3 regions of the Cytobacillus sp. FSL R5-0377 genome follow, and region 2 is predicted to be linked to each of the others. Evidence: riboswitches for the same ligand, from Rfam matches in the RefSeq annotation. Region 2 holds a riboswitch; each other region holds the start of a gene.
The links. A riboswitch is a leader RNA that binds a small molecule or an ion and turns the genes downstream of it on or off. The one in region 2 is predicted to bind thiamine pyrophosphate.

Region 1: linked by a shared signal. The riboswitch ahead of NSQ49_RS06315 (Ykof family thiamine-binding protein) and the one ahead of thiW (energy coupling factor transporter S component ThiW) in region 2 are both predicted to bind thiamine pyrophosphate.
Region 3: linked by a shared signal. The riboswitch ahead of thiM (hydroxyethylthiazole kinase) and the one ahead of thiW (energy coupling factor transporter S component ThiW) in region 2 are both predicted to bind thiamine pyrophosphate.

The regions. Positions count from the first base shown of each region.
Region 1 is NZ_JBBORA010000001.1:1,265,355-1,271,747, reverse strand. Features, by position in the region: gene NSQ49_RS06330 (energy-coupling factor transporter transmembrane component T family protein) at 71-850, opposite strand; gene NSQ49_RS06325 (ABC transporter ATP-binding protein) at 837-2,537, opposite strand; gene NSQ49_RS06320 (ECF transporter S component) at 2,521-3,117, opposite strand; gene NSQ49_RS06315 (Ykof family thiamine-binding protein) at 3,119-3,724, opposite strand; TPP riboswitch at 3,996-4,097, opposite strand; gene NSQ49_RS06310 (Cof-type HAD-IIB family hydrolase) at 4,327-5,193, shown strand; gene NSQ49_RS06305 (coproporphyrinogen III oxidase) at 5,422-6,393, shown strand, end outside.
Region 2 is NZ_JBBORA010000001.1:2,030,841-2,037,233, forward strand. Features, by position in the region: gene gvpO (gas vesicle protein GvpO) at 25-291, opposite strand; gene gvpJ (gas vesicle protein GvpJ) at 357-617, opposite strand; gene gvpQ (gas vesicle protein GvpQ) at 639-1,112, opposite strand; gene NSQ49_RS10465 (gas vesicle protein GvpP) at 1,149-1,655, opposite strand; gene gvpA (gas vesicle structural protein GvpA) at 1,696-1,956, opposite strand; gene tenA (thiaminase II) at 2,313-3,002, opposite strand; TPP riboswitch at 3,061-3,163, opposite strand; gene thiW (energy coupling factor transporter S component ThiW) at 3,314-3,805, opposite strand; TPP riboswitch at 3,919-4,034, opposite strand; gene NSQ49_RS10485 (alpha-hydroxy-acid oxidizing protein) at 4,262-5,380, opposite strand; gene NSQ49_RS10490 (PaaI family thioesterase) at 5,555-5,926, shown strand; gene NSQ49_RS10495 (DUF2512 family protein) at 6,011-6,393, shown strand, end outside.
Region 3 is NZ_JBBORA010000001.1:123,265-129,657, forward strand. Features, by position in the region: gene NSQ49_RS00585 (AbrB family transcriptional regulator) at 1-496, opposite strand, end outside; gene NSQ49_RS00590 (hypothetical protein) at 634-924, shown strand; gene NSQ49_RS00595 (hypothetical protein) at 1,016-1,288, opposite strand; gene NSQ49_RS00600 (hypothetical protein) at 1,248-1,463, opposite strand; gene NSQ49_RS00605 (CBO0543 family protein) at 1,920-2,435, opposite strand; gene NSQ49_RS00610 (Cof-type HAD-IIB family hydrolase) at 2,579-3,328, shown strand; gene NSQ49_RS00615 (OsmC family protein) at 3,346-3,816, opposite strand; TPP riboswitch at 3,931-4,043, shown strand; gene thiM (hydroxyethylthiazole kinase) at 4,150-4,962, shown strand; gene thiD (bifunctional hydroxymethylpyrimidine kinase/phosphomethylpyrimidine kinase) at 4,975-5,802, shown strand; gene thiE (thiamine phosphate synthase) at 5,786-6,393, shown strand, end outside.

The DNA of each region.
Region 1 (6,393 bases), 770 kb from region 2:
TGTTGCGCACATAAAATGGCTTCTTCCGCACACAAAAAGATTCTATCCGCACAGAAATCAAAATTGCCAGCTAAAGTTCGCCATTATAAAGCTGGAGAAACCCGAAAAGCCAAGAGATATAGGCACTGACCAATATTGCTCCTATAAAAATGGCCAAACAAGCCCAATCTTTCCAGGAAACAGAGACTTTATGATAAAAATCCCGGTTTTTATCTCCGGTAAACCCTTTTGATTCCATTGCCATGGCTGTCCTCTCAGCTTTACGGATCGCTCCGGCAAGCAGGGGAACTGTATACCTCTTAAGCTCTGCCATTTTTTCCGGGAGTGTCCTGGCTTTGGGTACTCCCCTGATCCGGTGTGAGCTTCTGATGATCTCGAATTCTTCTTTCATTAATGGCAGGAATCGATAGCCTGCCATGATTCCATATGCAAGCTTTGGAGAGAGCCGGCATTGCTGCATTAAACTGAGCAGAAATGCTGTCGGCTTTGTGGTTAAAATGAACAGAAGGGACAGAGAAGTAAAGCTTAACACCCTCATTCCAAGGGAAAGGGCACGCAGAAGGCCCTCCTCAGTCAATGTGAAGATCCCCCATGCCCATAATAGGGTTTCCCCTTCAATCGCTTTAGAAAAAATCAAAGCTGACCAAATATATATGACAGCCATGAAGATAAATGGCGAGAAAAGCAGAATCCATCTTTTGAATGAAACTCTTCCAAAAATAAAGGTGGCTGCTGCCGTTATCACTAAGGTCAGAAAAGGTGTAACCGGGTCAAAAAAAATCGATAGAAGTAATACACAGACTATCACAGTGAATGCTTTAATGCTTGGGTTTAATTCATGTAAGAACAAGTTTTTCCCTCCCTGCAATGGACCCGATATCATTCCTGAGTTTTTCAATGTATGGAACCTTTAAGGAAGCAGTCTTCAGAATGTCCTCTTTTTTCCATAATGCATCAGGCAAACCATCGTAAATCTTCTCTCCTTCTGAAAGAACAATCACTTTGTCCGCATATGAATGGATGATTTCCATGTCATGTGTGATCATCACCACGGATCCGCCGCTTTGGATCTTTGCTTCCATTAGCTTCATAAGCTCACCGCACGTCCTGGCATCCTGTCCAAAGGTCGGCTCATCGAGGAGGAGAAGATCCTGGTTATACACAAGCATCGATGCAACACTAAGCCGCCGTTTTTGCCCCTGGCTTAAGGAAAAGGGATGCATGTCAGCGCACTGCAGCAAGTCCACTTGAAGCAGTGCAGCCTGAACTGATTCTTTAATATCACCATCAGGAATCTGCTGTATTTTTAGACTGAATGCAATTTCATCATAGACAGAATCAGCAATAAATTGGTGTTCGGGGTTTTGAAAAACATAACCTAATTTCTGTCTTAGCTCCTGCTCCTTCCACTGGGAAAGGGGACTGTCATAAAAGAGAATATTGCCTTTGGAAGGAGTATAAAGTCCAGCCAAGAGTCTTGAAAGCGTTGTTTTTCCTGATCCATTTGAGCCGGCAATGGCCACAAATTCACCTTTTTTAACAGAAAAACTAATATCTTTTAGCAAATCTTTCCCAGCTTTATAAAAGGATAGATTCTCTGCGGATAGAATAATTTGTTCTTCAGGAGCTTGGTGATTTTTCTTCCTGTTATCTAAAACCTGAAGTGCACCAATGGGATTCTCAAATCCGGCGATTAATTTCTCATCAGTCAACGGAAGTTTTTCCCCTTTATAAATACCTGCTTTTTTCCCTGAAAGGCCTGCTTTTACCGAACTTGGCAGCCAGATGCCCTCAAGCAGAAATTCTTCTGCATATTGATTAAAGCATTCTTCAGTGCTTCCATTAAATAATAGTTCGCCTTCTCTGTTTAGGACTGCGCAGCGGTCGGTCAAATCAATCCAATCATCCAGCCTGTGTTCGATTATTAGAAGGGAGAATGATCTCTTCTCTTTAAGCTCTTTAATGATGCGGGTAAGTTCATAGCTTGAAGCCGGATCCAGGTTTGCTGTCGGTTCGTCTAAAATCAGGAGATCCGGTTTCAATGACAATACACATGCCAGTGCAAGCTTTTGCTTCTGGCCCCCGGAAAGGGTGTGAATTGGGGCATATTTATATGGCAAAAGATGAACAAGCTCCAATGCTTCATCAATCTTATTCCCGATTTCTTCATGCGGCGTTTTCAAATTCTCAAGTCCAAATGCCAGCTCATCCTCGACTGTGGTCATGCAAAATTGGCTTTCAGGGTCCTGAAACACAATTCCAATGTGCTGATTAATTTCACCAGGGCCGAATTCCTCCAGCCTCTTTCCTTTGAATGAAATGATCCCGTCCAATTCGCCATCTGCGGCCTCGGGATACAATTTATTTAAGCAGAAAGCAAGTGTGCTTTTTCCCGAGCCGCTGGGTCCCAATAATAGAACTGCTTCCCCTGCATTAAGGCTGAATTGCATATTTTTAAAAATGGGCTTTTTCACATCTTCATACCTGAATGTAAGCTGCTCTGTTTTTAATATGTTCTGTTTATGCTGTAATGCCATTTTCCGGTTTTCCCCTTTTCAGCTCTTTGCCAATAGGAAAGCTGTTTAATGCTCCGGTCTTTGCAAGGCTTTCGCTCAGCCATTTGCCCATCAAGCCTGCCAGTAAAGCACCGCTGACCATCCTTACACAAAACATAGCCATTACATAACCGGGTGAGAGGGCCGCATAGCCGGAAATGAAATAGCCCCAAATAAAGCTTGTAACAGAAGAGCCCATGCCGGCAGCAATTAAGACCCATGTCCGGTAATTATTCCATTTCGTGGCCGCAAAAACAGCTTCCGCTCCAATCCCCTGAATCATGCCCGACAGAATCAGGCGGGGACCGACAGCATTGCCGATCATGACTTCAATGGCTGCAGCGATGGTTTCCGATAAGAAAGCTGCCCCGGGTTTTCTGATTATGTACGCTGCGAGAATTGAAACAATAAACCAAATGCCAAAAATAAAATCATATCCAATTAAGCCGAATATTGCATATAGCACATTGCCAAATTGCATGAATATCAGGTATACAACTGCAAACACGACAGCGAGTACAGACAGGACAATGACTTCACGAAGCTTCCACTTTTCAAGCATATTATTCAGCCCCCTTTTTGGATGGGCTATTGGCAGACATATTCACCGTCATAACAATATGGGTGGAATTGCTTTTCTTACAGTTTTCAAAAGCGTCCTCCAGAGTTTTAAAAACAGAGTGTGCATCCCCGTCTAATCTTGAAGCATAATGCACCCCTTTTGTAAAAATTCCCTGATTCATTGCAAGCTCGACCTGATCCATAATGACATTCATGTATTCAGGAATCCCCATCGGATAAAGGGCGAACTGGACCGCAACTTCCTGGCTGATACCTGCTGCTGATTCTTCATTTGCCAATTCCTCATTCTCAGCAAGATAAGCATCTCCTGCAGTATCACCAGGACATCCATTTGAAAAAGTTCCGTTAAATACTACATGGTCACCATGCTTAACAGCTTGAAGATAAATAGCTTTAACCACATCGAAAACATGAATGGACCTGCCTCGCACACAGGTGCTAACATCATCTGTTTCCATCCAAACCTTGCTCGTATCCACTTCTTTTAAAGCTGATAAAATAATATCCGCAAACCTGTCAGTCATGGGATAAATTGAAAATCTGCACCCTGTAATTTCACTGGTTCCACATAAAAAATTTTCCTGCATTTTGCCATCCTCCTAGTATTAATGAAAAGTTTTTTTCGTAAGGTTTGCTGCTGTTTTTTGAATTACTTACTGTGTTGATAGTATCGACAGGTGCAAGGCTCCTTCGGGAGCATATGTGCAAGCACACCGCCTGCCCGCGATTCGCTGGGAAATCAACGACAATATACATGAGCCAAAAACAACAAATTTTACAAAAACAGCCTGGTTAAAATAAAAAAACTGCATTCCCAATAGGAAATGCAGTTGAATGTTATCAATACACTAAAATGATAGCCGTTCACCTGCACTTCCCCACGCTGGTATTATCCAGATCGGGTAATAAGAGTCAGAACGGATTGTTCTTCTCAGCCAAAAAGCTCCCCTAGTGCAAAACTTGGATATGCAGTTTTTAATGACTCCATCTTAATACGGAGAATCCAAATTGTAAATGACTATTTATAATTCTTTTATTCAAATAATCTATGAAAACAGTTAAACACCTTCACTAACACAGGCAATCAACGAAAAAATTTCTGCATTGTCCATGTCATGTTCTAATCCAGTCCCTCCCTTCATAAAAGTGTAATAGGACAATTTTACACCGAGAATAGGGGGCAAATCGGATGATATACAGAATGCTTGCTTTAAACATAGACGGAACACTACTCCAATCAAATGGAAGACTTCATAAATCAACAAAAGAAGCAATTGAATATGTGCAGCAAAAGGGAATTTATGTAACACTTGTCACATCCAGAAGCTTTCCTTCCGCGAAGAAAGTGGCTAAAGCATTGAAATCCAATTCTTTGCTGGTTACACACAGGGGGGCATATATTGCAGCTTCCCAGGAAAAGCCTATATTTGTAAAAAGGATTCAGGAAGATGAAACGTTTGAAATCGTGCGCCTGCTTGAAGGCTTTACCTGTCAAATCAGGCTGGTGCACGAAAAATATTCCCTTGCAAACAAAACGAAGCTTAATACCAATATGCTTGCAAAAACAGTTTTTACAACGGGTGATCCCATTTTTTATTCCCAGCAATTTGTGGATTCTTTAAGTGAGACTATTTTAGATGAGCCGGTTACGCCGCCGAAAATCGAAGTGTACTTTGAAGATAAGGAAGACCTTGAGGATGCTAAGACAGCCATTTGGGGCATGTTTGAAAATGTAGAAGTCTTAAAACTGAACGATCTGAGGATGGACATTGTTCCTGCAGGGGTCTCAAAACTGAATGGGCTTCTCTATTTATGTGAGCATCTTGGGATTTCCAGAAATCAAATGGTCGTCATAGGAGACTCTGAAGATGATCTGGAAATGATTGAAGCAGCAGGATTGGGTGTGGCAATGGGCAATGCTCCGGCAGAAGTAAAAAAAGCAGCGGACTGGCTGACGCGATCAAATGATCAGAACGGCGTAAGCTACATGGTTAAAGAACATTTCCGTAAACAGCATCCAATCGATTTCCTGAAGAAAATGAATCTATTAAAATAAAATTCAATGAATGAGAGCCCGATTAGTAATTCGGCTCTTTTTTTAGTTAGCGATAGTATAGAAACCATATCAGTAACCTATAGGATTCACTTTCCTGATATTGACCTTGTTTCCCCATTTATGTACACTAGAAGGAGTTTGCCAACATGAATAAATAGACTATGCAGCTGCCGTCATTGAGATAAAACACCGGCAGATTTATTATATTTTTAAAAAAAGGTGATCGATTTGAACATTTCAATTTTAGGCATACAGGATGAACGATTCCATCGGCCGCTTCGGCTGATAGGGAACCTCTTTTTTGAAGAATGTGAAGTGGTGCTTGGTGAGAATGATGCAGCAGATCTGATCATTTCTTTTCAAATTGAGCATGGAGAACGCATTAAAGCCGCTGCAGAGATTACTGATAAAAATAGCAATAAACTTACAGCTGATTTTGAAAAAGAGTTCATTCCGGCTGAGTCAGAAAAAGAGAATTTCAAACAAATCAAGAATGCAGTATCTCATGTATACCTGACTGTTTTGCAGGACTGGACGGGCATTACGCAGAAGTGGGGAATTCTGACTGGGGTACGTCCCACAAAATTGCTTCACCGTGCCATGCAGAATCAGACACCTCTTAAGGAAGCACATCAGCAGCTGAAGGAAGAGTACCTGATTACAGATGAGAAAATCCAGCTTATGCAGAATATTGTAGACCGGCAGCTCGCTGTCGTGCCGGATCTTTATGACTTGAAAAATGAGGTAAGCATATATATCGGCATTCCGTTCTGTCCGACAAAGTGCGCGTACTGTACTTTTCCTGCATATGCGATTAATGGCAGACAGGGTTCTGTCAACTCATTTCTTGGCGGCCTTCATTTTGAAATGCGCAAAATGGGAGAATGGCTGAAAGAATATAATGTAAAAATTACCACTGTCTATTATGGCGGAGGGACTCCAACAAGCATTACAGCTGAAGAGATGGATATGCTTTATGAGGAAATGTATGAATCTTTTCCAGATGTAGAAAACATTCGGGAGGTCACCGTGGAAGCAGGCCGTCCGGATACAATCACACCTGAAAAGCTTGAAGTGCTGAAAAAATGGAATATTGACAGAATCAGCATCAATCCCCAGTCCTATATTCAGGAGACACTGAAAGCTATTGGACGCCATCATACAGTGGAAGAAACCGTAGATAAGTTCCACCTTGCCCGC
Region 2 (6,393 bases):
TCTTTCTCCTCCCTCTGCCCAGTCCTACACTTCCTGATTTATAGCACTTCTATAGCGAATATCACGCCGTTTATAAGAAGTGACTTCCTTTTCCGCGTTCAGAAAAACATCGTAGACACCAAGCATTTCATCCTTTGCGTATTTTTTCATATATTCCTTTTCTTCTATTACTTCTACAGTAAGCTTCCAGCCTTTATTTTCACTCTCTTCCACGGAGGTGATTTTGTGTACTGGGGCCACATATTCATTAAAAAATTCAGTTACATTTCCAATGATTTTTTTGATCTCCATACTTGCCTCCCGCTAAAGCATCAGAGGCCAGGATTTAATAATCCTGGCTATGCTTCCCGTACTTTTTAGATACTGAATCGTGCCTGTCTGTCATTCTGCTGAAGTGACAGGCCGTTTTCTTCCACCTCATCACGAAGAAGTCCCACAGCCTCTGCATAACGGAGCCAGGTATCCACACTTGCAATAACTACTCTTGCCTCTACTGTTAAGATTTCAATTCCGACAACTGACACCCTTACAAATGCATCGATTACAATGCCTTTATCCAGAATACGGTCAATTACCTCCGCTAAACTGGAACTATCTGTACTTTTTTGAACTGCCATTGCTTATTCTCCTTTCTCCAATTAAGAACCCATGGTCTTAATGTCATTTGAGGATTTAATATTTTCATAGGTTTTAATTTTAGTAGCACTTTTCATATCCTTTGCCTTCTTTATCCCGCTGACGCTTTTGAGATTTTTGACACCTTTTACTTTTCTCTTATCGTCATGTTTATCTTCATTTGCTGAAGACATTTTCTCTTGGAAGCTTTCCCCGGCTTCAACAACCTTTCCCAGCTTCTCTCTTGCAGAAAGCAATACTTCCTGGGTTTTTTCTTTTGCTTCTCCTGCTTTTTCATGGACATTATCGGCAAAATCGTCTCGTGCACTCTCCAGCTTCTCGGTAAATTCTTCTCCTTTGTTCTGAATACTTTCTGTGATTTTCTCCTTTGCCTTTTCCGCTACTACTTCCTTTGCTTTTTCTTTCAGCGGCTCCGGGGCACGCTTAATCGCACTTTTTGCAATCTTTTTAACGACTTTCCTTACTCTTTTGTCCATCTAAATCACCCCGGTTCATAAAAAAAAGACTTATTGTTACTTGGATTCCACCAGATCGTTCAACATATTTTCAATTCTTTGCAGACGTTCATTTAAGTGTTTGTTCTCTTCCTTGATTTCCTGATACTTCTCATCTCCTCCGCGATCCTTTTTAGGAGAAAGAAGTCCGTCCTCAATTTTACTCAGATAACCCTCAGCTAAATGTTTAACACTGTTTTGTGCTTGCCCGGCAAGAAGCTCCTGGGCCGTCTTTTTAAATTCCTTTCCTGCAACCTTTACAAATTCAGAATCGCTTAAGTTTGAAATGATTTTTTTGCTCGTCTGAGGATTCGCAAGCAACCCTATTCCTGCTCCTACAACCCCGCCCACAATAGCCAGATTCATAGAAAAGTTAGAGCCTTCCTTCTTTTCTTTCAATTCATTGCCGTTTTCGGCTTGCTCATTTTCTTCGCTGCACTGATTTACTTCCTGATTTTGTGTTGCTTCACTGCTCTGATTATTAATTTCATTTCCTGTCTGATTGTTTGCTTCTTGATTTTCCATGTTTACTGCCTCATTTCTTTTTAATGTTTAATTTTTTTCTCTATACGCTAAATTGCGGTTTCTGATTTTGTCCTCTATCCATAAGGCCATCCTCTTGCACTTCATCTGTTAATAAACCAACCGCTTCAGCATAGCGCAGCCACGTATCCACACTGGCAATGACCACTCGCGCTTCAACTGTCAGAATTTCGATCCCGACAAGAGAAACTCTCACAAATGCATCAATCACAATTCCTTTGTCTAAGATCCTGTCTATAACTTCTGCAAGGCTGGAGCTATCCGTACTTTTTTGAACACTCATATTTCCATCTCCTTTCGGCTTTTGCATAGCGGGACGATGTACGAGTAAATTTAGGGTTTAAGTTATAAATACCTTCAGGCCAGAAGGTTAAAACGGGGCATAAATTACCATTCCCAATCTTTTCTTGAAATTTTTCATCACTTCGCTTTCCAGTAATATTAGAAAGTGATTAAACATCCGTTTCTGAGTATCAACCGTTTGATTATTACAATTTCATTACATTCGTTTAGAGCCACTCTTTGAGCATTTTTAAACGTTTTTTATAACAAAAAAGAGGCGCACTATTTAGTGCACCCCCTACTATGAATTTTAATTTTCGAAACACCTGCAGTAAGAGCTTCAGGCAAATAATGGTTTTATGAAGTTGCTGCCGGAATGCCTGCCGGCCACTTTTCACAGGTATAAGCCATCTCCCAGAAACCAAGCTCCAGCTGGCAGCTTTTCCGGAAAGCATCCTTCATCCGCTGTCTTTCTTCCGGTGATGCCCCTTCAGCAAGCTCATCCAAACGGTTTCTCATATTCATGGTCACCGCTTCGACTCTTAGATTTGCATAAAATGAGATCCATGGATAAAACGGATGGTTCTCATCTGGCTCATATTGCTTCATGAGCTCAAGCCCAATCTCCCAATATGTCCATGGACAAGGCAATAATGCAGCGAGGATTTCACCCATTCCGCCTGTGTGGGCATGATACATCATATGTTTTACATAATGATCAGCTGTCGGAGGGAGCGGATACCCCTGCAATGCTTCATAATCTACCCCAATCTGCTGGCAGAAATTATGATGAGGATGCACTTCGCTGTTCAATACAAATTCTATCTGCTGATTAAAATAAGCAATATCCTTGCGCTCCGCAGATTTTGAAATGGCAATCCCATAAATATGCATGAATGCATTCAAATACTCAAAGTCCGCTTTAATGTAATGAGCAAGCGCCTCTTTCGGCACATCTCCTCTCCCAATGCCCTGGACAAATGGGTGCTCAAATATCATCTGAAATAAATCTTCATTTTCTTTGCGCAAAATCTCTGAAAAAGTCATAAAAAATAGCCTCCTATTAAACTCAGAAGCTGCCGGGGAAAAAGCATGAGGATTTAGATTGAGGTCCTCACTGCTTCCCTGCGCTGGCATTATCCAGATCAGGTTCCAAGGGACAAAGGAAAAAGCTCCTTATCTCAGCCGTAGCGCCCCTAGCAGTTTTCTAACGTTTTTAATTGTTTTTTACCTAGCTTGAAGTTTTCCTCTCATAACTTTGGGATATCGCTATAAATCCGTGAAAAATGCTCATAAAGTCAGGTTATTCTTCTGGAATTCCTCGTCCTGAGCATACCCAACCGCATTCCATCCCAAAATCATCCCATTGCTCGAATCAGATTTTTCTCTTTAACCTTCGCCAATACCATCCAGCCTATCGCCGCACCGGCAATGCTGCTGATCAGAAACGGCGGCATGAAGAAGAATGCACCAGCTGAACTGCCCATGAGAAGCTTTGCGTACGGAACGGCAAACAATGCACCAATTATGCCGGTGCCCACTACCTCTCCAATGGCAGCCCATATTTTCCGTCTGAATTTCAAATAAAGAACACCAGCCAAAAACGCACCGATCATTCCGCCTAGGAACGCAAGCAGCGTCCCGAATCCAAGCAAATTACGCAGCAATGCAATCATAAAAGCGACAGCTGCTGCCGGCAGGGGACCAAGTGTCACCGCTGCCAATACATTTACCGCATGCTGGACCGGATAGGCCTTAGCTGCTCCTGCGGGAAACCAGAGCAAATGGGATCCGAGTGTCCCTATTGCTACAAATAAAGCCATCGCAGTTAACAATCGGGTTTTGTTCATCTATACCTCCTTTCTAAAAGGGCAGCCTGATTGCTTATCAGGATGAGAAGTATGTATACAAAAAAGCCAGATCCCGACAAGGACCTGGCTTGGTTAAAGTAAATGAATCGACATATAGTCAAATCCTACTTCCCTCCGCTGGCATTAACCAGATCAGGTCCATAAGAGTCGGAAAGCTATACGCGCTTTCCTCTCAGCCCACGCATTCGGGGCACCCCTAGTAGTTACATAGATATTTAATTTGATAAGCTACTTCAAGCTTATCAAATTATTCCGTCAATGTCATCAATCTTTTCGCTTATATACTTTTCTTGATGGATTGAATTAAGCGCTCATCATTTTCTGCTGCGGAGCTTTGAACAGATTCGTCATTAATTAGCGCAATAGGCTTGTCCGTTTTCATTTTGGCTCTTTTTCATAGACTATAATTTTTCATGGCAGGAAGTTTGATAACACTTAATACTTCATTCGAATTAGCTGCAGACCGGCAATATCCTTTAAGCTCCCTACCCCTGCCAGGGAAAGCGACACTTTTGTTTCTTCTATAAAGTTGGCAAGTACTTTTTCAACTCCAGCCTGCCCGCCAATGGCCAGGCCATACACATACGGCCTCCCCAGGCAAACGGCGTCGGCTCCCAGCGCCAGAGCTTTAACCACATCTGAACCTCGTCGAATGCCGCTGTCAAACAAAACCGGGATCCGCCCTTTAACTTCCTTCGCAATCGGTCCGAGCGCATCAATCGCCGCAATCACTCCATCAAGCTGTCTGCCGCCATGATTGGAGACAATGATTCCATCTATCCCTCTTTCAACGGCCAGCCCGGCATCTTCAGGGTGGAGAATGCCCTTTAATAAAATGGGCAGGCTTGTTTTCTCCTTTAATCTCGCAATATGCTCCCAGCTTAATGTTGGATGATGAATATTATTAAGGATTCCCTGTACGATATCGCCATCCTGGAGAGAGGCCATAAAGACTGGATCACTTTCATAATTAGCTTTTCCATAGCCAAGCTTTAAGGGGGAAAAGTTATTTCTTAGATCAGCCTCCCTCCATCCCATCATCACCGTATCAACCGTTAACACAATGGCCTCATACCCCGCTTCCTCCGCGCGCCGGACCATGCTGAACGATGCTTCTTCATAATTGGACCAATATAGCTGGAACCATTTGGGACTCGTGCCTGTGGTGCTGGCTATTTCTTCAATGGAATAACTGGAAACTGTGCTCTGGATAAATGGAATGCCAAATGAAGCTGCTGCACGTGCAGATGCCATTTCTCCCTCATTATGTTCAAGCCGCTGCATTCCAATCGGAGCAAGGAAAATAGGATAAGGATATGTTTTTCCAAATATGTTCACACTTATATCCGGCATGGAAACATCCTTCAGCATTCTCGGCACAATTGAGTATTTTGCAAAGGAGTCGATATTCTTTCTAAGCGTTTCTTCCCCGCCGGCTCCTGATTGAACATAGCCAAAACCGTCTGCTCCCATCACTTTCTCCGCTTCCTTTTCAAGCTCCTTAAATGAAATAGGAAAGTTTTCAGCGAAACTAATATTCTCTACTTTTGCCATTTTCCCGCCCGCCTTTTTTTGAATTTATTGAAAATAATATCATTTTTATGGATTATTTGAAACCATGTAATAATTTTGGAGTCTCTCCCTGGCAAAAAAAGAGTCTCAATAAGCAGGGATTTCACAAAGAATCGGGAATAACCATCTTAACTAAATGAAATTGGAGTGTACCAAATGTTAATCAAGCAGCCTTTTGATGAGTTTCTGAAATTCCATTACGAAAGAGTCAGTAAAAGTAATATGAAAGTCACTTTGCCAGTCCAGCCGCTCTTTATTAACAGCGCTGGACTGGTTCATGGAGGAATTATCTCTACTCTTGCAGATGTAGCGATGGGAAATATTTTTGAGCCGGGTGAAGATCAGCTGCAGTCTGTGGTGACCGCTGATTTAAAGGTAACGTTCCTAAAGGGCGCGACAGGGGAATATCTAATTGCCGATGCTCACCTCGTTAAAAGAGGACGAACTCTCAGCCATACGGATTGCCTGATTTATAACGATCAGGATCAGGTGGTTGCCAAAGCATCGGGGATTTTCGCGTCGATCTAGGGAAACTTCCAATTTTCTGTAATTTAATGATTATCCCCCCTGTCTCAGGGTATAGTTACCTAAAACAAGAGGGAGGATTTCACCATGGAGCATATTGAAGCGATATTGCTTAAATTTGTTATGATTACCGCAATGCTGGGAATTATTTTGACTGGAATTTTTGATATCAGCTTTACTGAAACACTCATTATTAGCGTCATTCTCACTCTAGGGGCTTATGTTCTGGGGGATATGATGATATTCCGTATGTCAGGTGACGAAACAGAGCATACAAAAAGGAATACCATAGCAACCATTTCTGACATTGGTTTAAGCTTTTTTGCCATCTGGCTTTTATGTGAATTAATGGTGTCCGGGAAAGACGGCTTGGCAATGGCAGCCTTTATCTCTGCCCTTTTGATAGGTGCAGGTGAATGGTTCTTTCATGTATACTTGGATAAACGCGTTTTTGCTTATGATGGACATAA
Region 3 (6,393 bases), 1.9 Mb from region 2:
TGTTCATCCAAGGTCCGAAAACCAAAGCAGGGACAGTGAAAATAATTATGAACAGCCTTGCAACCTGCATAAAGGTAACCACAGTGATATCGATTCCTTTGACTTCCTCTGCCAGAAGGATCATTTGTGAAAGACCTCCGGGAATACTGCCAATCAGAACTGTTGGATAATCGATGCCCATTAATCTGGAAATGAGAAGTGCAGAGAGGGCACAGAAGAGAATAAGGCAAATCGTTATTAGCATAATAAAAGGCAGCTTCTTAAGAATTAACAGGACCGCATCCTGTGTAAAGGAAAGGCCAATGCTGTAGCCGACAATGATGATTCCGGCATCGCGAAATGCGGCTGGCCAGTAAAAGGGAATTCTGCTAAGCCGGCTTCCAATCATTACAGCAGTCAAGGCACCAAGTAAAAAGGCGACCGGAACATTCAATAAAGAAAATAAGCCTGCACCTGCAGCGGCAGCACAAAAGGTGATAAAAATATTTTTTTTCACGCAAAAACCTTCTTTTCTTTTGATTACCTAAAGATATTTATACCATATGTTAACAATCAATGAATTACAAGTTTTATGTAATGATATATTTTCATACATTTATAAAAAAGGCGGGCTTTCTAAAAGGGGGACTAACCATGCCGGAAAAATTAAGCCATCTGGTTTTCATTTTATCTTTTGTATGCCTCGGTTTATTTTTGCTGCTGGGTTTTTCGCCTCTGTATGATCTTTATCTGAACAAAATCGGCCATCGGCCATTTTCTGTCCTTCTACTGCTGACAGTTCTTGTCTTCGTCGTAAGCATCAATGTCTTAAAGAAAGTCCAAAATTGGCAGGCGGGCTTTCATGTCCTATTTTCCATTATCCTCACGCTTTTTCTTTCATCGGTCCTCGCGATCATTGTTTTCTTTGGAGGCCAATTCAGATAAAAGGAAAGAGCCTGCACCATAATTGGTACAAGCTGGATCATTTACTGGATTGGCATCCAGTTTACTTTCCATATTCCATCGCTGTTCCTGCTTAGTCCGAATCCAAAGATAAAGTCTGTTCTTCTGGTATAGAAGCTGACTGGTTGATCCCATTGGGATAAGCATTTAGATCAGGAAATGGCTTTTCGACATGCGGGTCATGGTTAAACAGGACATATTGAGTATAAAAGTCCTTAACTTCCTCCGCAAACAGATATAGCTGGAATACTTCTGCCGGCCTTAAACCCTTTAGGATCTCATCTGTTCGTTTTAAAGATAATTCTTTATATACATGATTTAATGGCTCTGGAAGGATGATTTTCATTGCTTAGGGACAGCTTGAATGGACGAGCCTCATTATGCAGTTCTTCATGCATAACCACCTCAACATCTTCTGCCTGATGGACAGTACCTTCTGCAGCACGATATTTGTTAATAATTAACGAAACCTTTTCATCTTCAATCGGCATATTTACGCTATTTTCCAGCTTTTCAAACACACAGTAATATAAGTATCCTGTGTCAGATCGCTTGCAGTATTCCAGTCTTTCACATAGCTGTATATTAATCGTTTCAGAACGGTGCCATACTCATCCATAAACATCTCAAGAACGAGAGCACGGTCCGCTTGATCCGTTATTGACCGTTATATATACTCTTCAATGCTCACATGTTTGCCTCCCAGCTTAAATGCCAGCCTGCCGATACCGGCTGACTTTTATTTGACTGACAGTTAGACGACAGATAGAAGCAAATCGCTTCATTTTTTTGGCATGTATTAAGAGTATACACAAAAAGCGCAAACCATTTGGTCTGCGCTAAATTATTTATTTGTTTTTTTCCTAATTAAATAAAACCACATCGATGCATAGGTTGCGAACAGAAGGAGCAAAAATAAGAAAACAGACAAATCGTTCTGAATAATCATTCCAGTACACCTCGCTTTATGTATGCATTTATTTTAGGCTGTCCAATGGAACAGGGAATAATAAATAGAATACCACCGCAGCAGGCAGGGAAATCAGCATGGCAACCGCCGGTCTTCGATAGTGGATTCGCAATACAGCAAATAAAGCGATATTCAGCCAAATATTATGCCAGCTGTTCCAGCCGTTATCGTACACATACATTCCTTTGTGGGCAAACAGTGATTGAATAATCGTAAAAAAGCCAATCCATACAGCAGAGTATATGTATCCCTGTTTTTTATATTCAGGGTAGCGCTGCAGATAAATGATCAGAGCCATAGGTGTAATAAAAAAAGTGAAGGCTAAGTTAATAATTGAATGATTCAGCCATTCCGCCGTAATGCCTCTAAAAGCCCATAGTGTATGATTAAAATAGAGCATATTGTAGGTCAGGTTGATTGCAATAAAAAATAAAACAGTCGGATATTGCTTTCTCCACTGCGACCAGTCAATAAAGCGGTAAGCGAACAAAATCCATACGATCATCACAAGTGCGAGATACATAGTAACATCACCTTTAATATTTAATACATACAGGTATTTCCATTTTCCTTAAAAGTATTCATCTGGAATGCGCCTTCTTTGAAGGAAAGCCGGCTTACCTATATAATGGCTTTATTGTGTTAATAGAAGAAAGGAAGAGGATTATGAAAGATTCTAAAATTCCACCGCAAATTAAATTAATCGCCCTTGATATGGATGGAACATTACTGAATTCCAAAGGAGAAATTCCTGAAGAGAACCGTGCAGCTATAAAAGAGGCAAAGGAGAAAGGCATCGAAGTTATTTTGAGCACTGGCAGATCCAGATTAACGGCAGGCGATCATGCTGATTCTCTTGAATTAAATTCTTATTTGATCACGGTAAATGGCAGCGAAATATTTGGACCTGATGGTGAATCCATTTTAAGAGCTCCAGTGGATTCTAAAGTAATGGAATGGATGTGGAATCTGTCTCAGACACACAAGACCAATTTCTGGGCAACCAGCTGTGAACGGGTGTGGATGAACGAAATGCCGGAAAATATCCATGACCATGAATGGCTTAAATTTGGGTTTGATATTTCAGATGATGCGATCAGGGAACTGATCCATAAGGAACTTCGATCAAAGGGCGATCTCGAAATTACCAACTCAAGCTTAACCAATATTGAAGTCAATGCTTTAGGCATCAACAAAGCCATAGGAATCCTCAAAGTAACCGAACTCCTTGGTATTTCAATGGAAAATGTAATGGCCATGGGAGACAGCTTGAACGATATTGCCATGATTGAGGAATCAGGCTGGGGAGTAGCGATGGGAAATGCACAGGACATTGTTAAAGAAACAGCCGATGCTGTAACAGGAACGAATGATGAAGCCGGCGTTGCACTGGCCATCCGTAAATGGGCTCTTTAATCTGAACGAAACACCGGCTATCCTGCCGGTGTTTCGTTTGTTTTATTATTGCGGATGGTTTCCTGTACTTCGACTTCCACATTTCCTTTAATGGCCCTTGAGATCATACAGGATGCTTCCGCTTTTTGCGCCAGCTTCTTAGCAAGTGTATAGTCCTTTCCATCGGCGTCTGCCTTCAGCACGATAACTGGACGATGAATAATCTTTTTGTACGTAATCACACCTTTTGTGACATCCACAATTCCGACTGACTCCATCGTGAGGTCCTCTTTATCGAGCCGGCTGCGTTCCATCATGGCTGCAAGGGTAATAATATAACAAGCAGCCGCCGCCCCAAGCAGCATTTCATCCGGATTCGTTCCGATTCCGGGACCGTCCATTTCCGGTGGAATGGATACCTTTGTTCTCAAGCCGCCTGTTTCTATTTCCCCCACATCATTGCGAAGACCAGGCCAATGTGCTTTCAAGTAAAAATGGTGTTCAGCCATATCTGAATCCTCCAAGCTATGTATTCTTACTTACACCTTAAAGAGGAAGCGGCAGAATTGCAAGCTTTACAGATTTCACGATTCAGGCTAAGATAAAAACAGCCAACTTAATAGTTTTACTGCTAGGGGTGCCCGATGCTCGCGGGCTGAGAAAGAAACCGGACTGTTTTTTACCCTTCGGACCTGATCTGGATTATACCAGCGTAGGAAAGTAGTAATTGCGGAGAACCAAATGACTCTCTACAGATTATTCAGCCAGGTCCATATATGGGATCTGGCTTTTTGTGTTCCCTTAAGAAACTATTAAGCAGCATTTGCAGAGGAGGAATAGATGTGAACATTCAAGAAATTACCAGCCTATTGGAGAAAGTAAGAGAGATAAATCCATTAGTACATAATATCACCAATGTAGTAGTAACCAATTTCACTGCCAATGGCCTGCTGGCTATTGGAGCATCACCTGTCATGGCCTATGCGCATGAAGAGGCGGGTGATATGGCTAAAATCGCCGGGGCACTGGTTCTGAATATGGGAACACTGTCTGAAAAAGAAGTGAAAAGTATGCTTATCGCAGGAAAATCAGCCAATCAGCATGGGGTGCCGGTTATTTTTGATCCTGTTGGCGCCGGCGCCACTGCCTACCGCACAGAAACTGCCAATCGAATAATGAAAGAATTAGATATTAGCATCATAAGAGGCAATGCGGCAGAAATCGCCAATGCCGCAGGACAGCAATGGAATATTAAGGGCGTCGATGCAGGAGAAGCAGAAGGAAACACATTAGAGCTTGCCAAATCTGCAGCAAATAAACTTGGTTCAGTCACCGTCATAACAGGCAAACAGGACATTGTTACAGATGGACATACTACATTTACCATCCGCAATGGACATTCCCTATTAACGAAGGTAACGGGTGCCGGATGTCTTTTGACTTCTGTCGTAGGAGCTTTCGCAGCAGTTGAAAAAGATCCTGTAATAGCGGCAGCTGCTGCTCTGGTCGTATATGGCTCTGCCGCCGAAATCGCAGCAGAAAAAACAGATGGCAGGGGCCCGGGCACTTTCCAGATAGAGTTTTTGAACAGCTTATATAATATTTCAGCTGAAGATGTTGAAATGCGCGGTTCAATTGAAAAAACGGAAGGATAGGAGGCAATACATATGAAAGTGAACAAAGCATTAACTATAGCGGGATCAGACAGCGGAGGAGGTGCAGGTATTCAGGCAGACTTAAAAACCTTTCAGGAACTGGGTGTATTCGGCATGTCAGCTTTAACTGCCGTAACCGCCCAAAACACCAGAGGAGTACAGGGAGTTTTTCCAATGACCGCAGATGCGGTTGCATCCCAAATACAATCCATAGGAGAAGATTTAAGTCCGGATGCAGTCAAAACTGGAATGCTGTTCAGTGCTGAGATCATTGAAACTGTTTCAAAGGAGATGGCAAATTACGGCTGGAAAAATATCGTCATTGATCCTGTGATGATTGCTAAGGGCGGAGCAAGCCTTCTTCAGACTGAAGCTATTTTAGCAATGAAAAAGCATTTGATTCCGCTTTCCATGGTGATTACACCCAATATTCCAGAAGCAGAGGTATTAACGGATACTATCATCCGGTCTATGGATGATAAAAAGAAGGCTGCTTATGAATTGCACAGGCTTGGAGCAAGACATGTCATCATAAAGGGCGGCCATGAGGAGGGAAAAATGGCTGCGGATCTATTATTTGATGGAGAATGTTTTACCGAATTCAAGAGTAATAGAATCGAAACAGTGAACACGCACGGCACAGGCTGCACTTTTTCGGCTGCCATCACAGCTGGCCTCGCTGACGGCCTATCTGTACCCCTGGCTGCAGATCGCGCTAAGCAATTTATCCAGGCAGCAATTGAAAATGACTTAAAAATTGGCAGCGGCCATGGGCCAACCAATCATTGGGCCTTTAATGCCAAGAAAAAGGAGAGCCTCATACATGGAAGTCAATACTAAACAAATGAGAGACTGGCTAAAGGTATATTTCATCATGGGAAGCGTTAATTGCCATCAAGATCCTGAAGAAATTCTCCGATCAGCGATTCAAGGGGGCATCACCCTGTTTCAATTCCGTGAAAAAGGAGCAGGATGCCTGCATGGCAATGAGAAGGAACGCCTTGCAAAAAAACTTCAGGCAATCTGCAGAGAGAGCAGTATTCCTTTTATTGTTAATGACGATATCGAATTGGCTATTCGCCTAAATGCAGATGGTGTCCATATTGGCCAGGAGGATGAACCGGCAGATGTGGTCCGCAGGATAATTGGCAGCAAAATTCTTGGTGTCTCCGTTCATAATATGATGGAAGCAGAAGCAGCGATCAGGCAGGGGGCCGACTACCTAGGCATTGGCCCTATTTATCCGACAAGCACAAAGAAGGATGCCAAAGCTGTGCAGGGGCTTACGTTTTTAAAAGAATTGAGATCTGCTTCCATCGAGATTCCTGTGGTGGGTATCGGGGGAATAAATGCTAAAAATACACCTCCGATAATGGATGCTGGCGCAGACGGCGTTTCAGTCATTACGGCAATCAGCCTAGCGGAATCCCC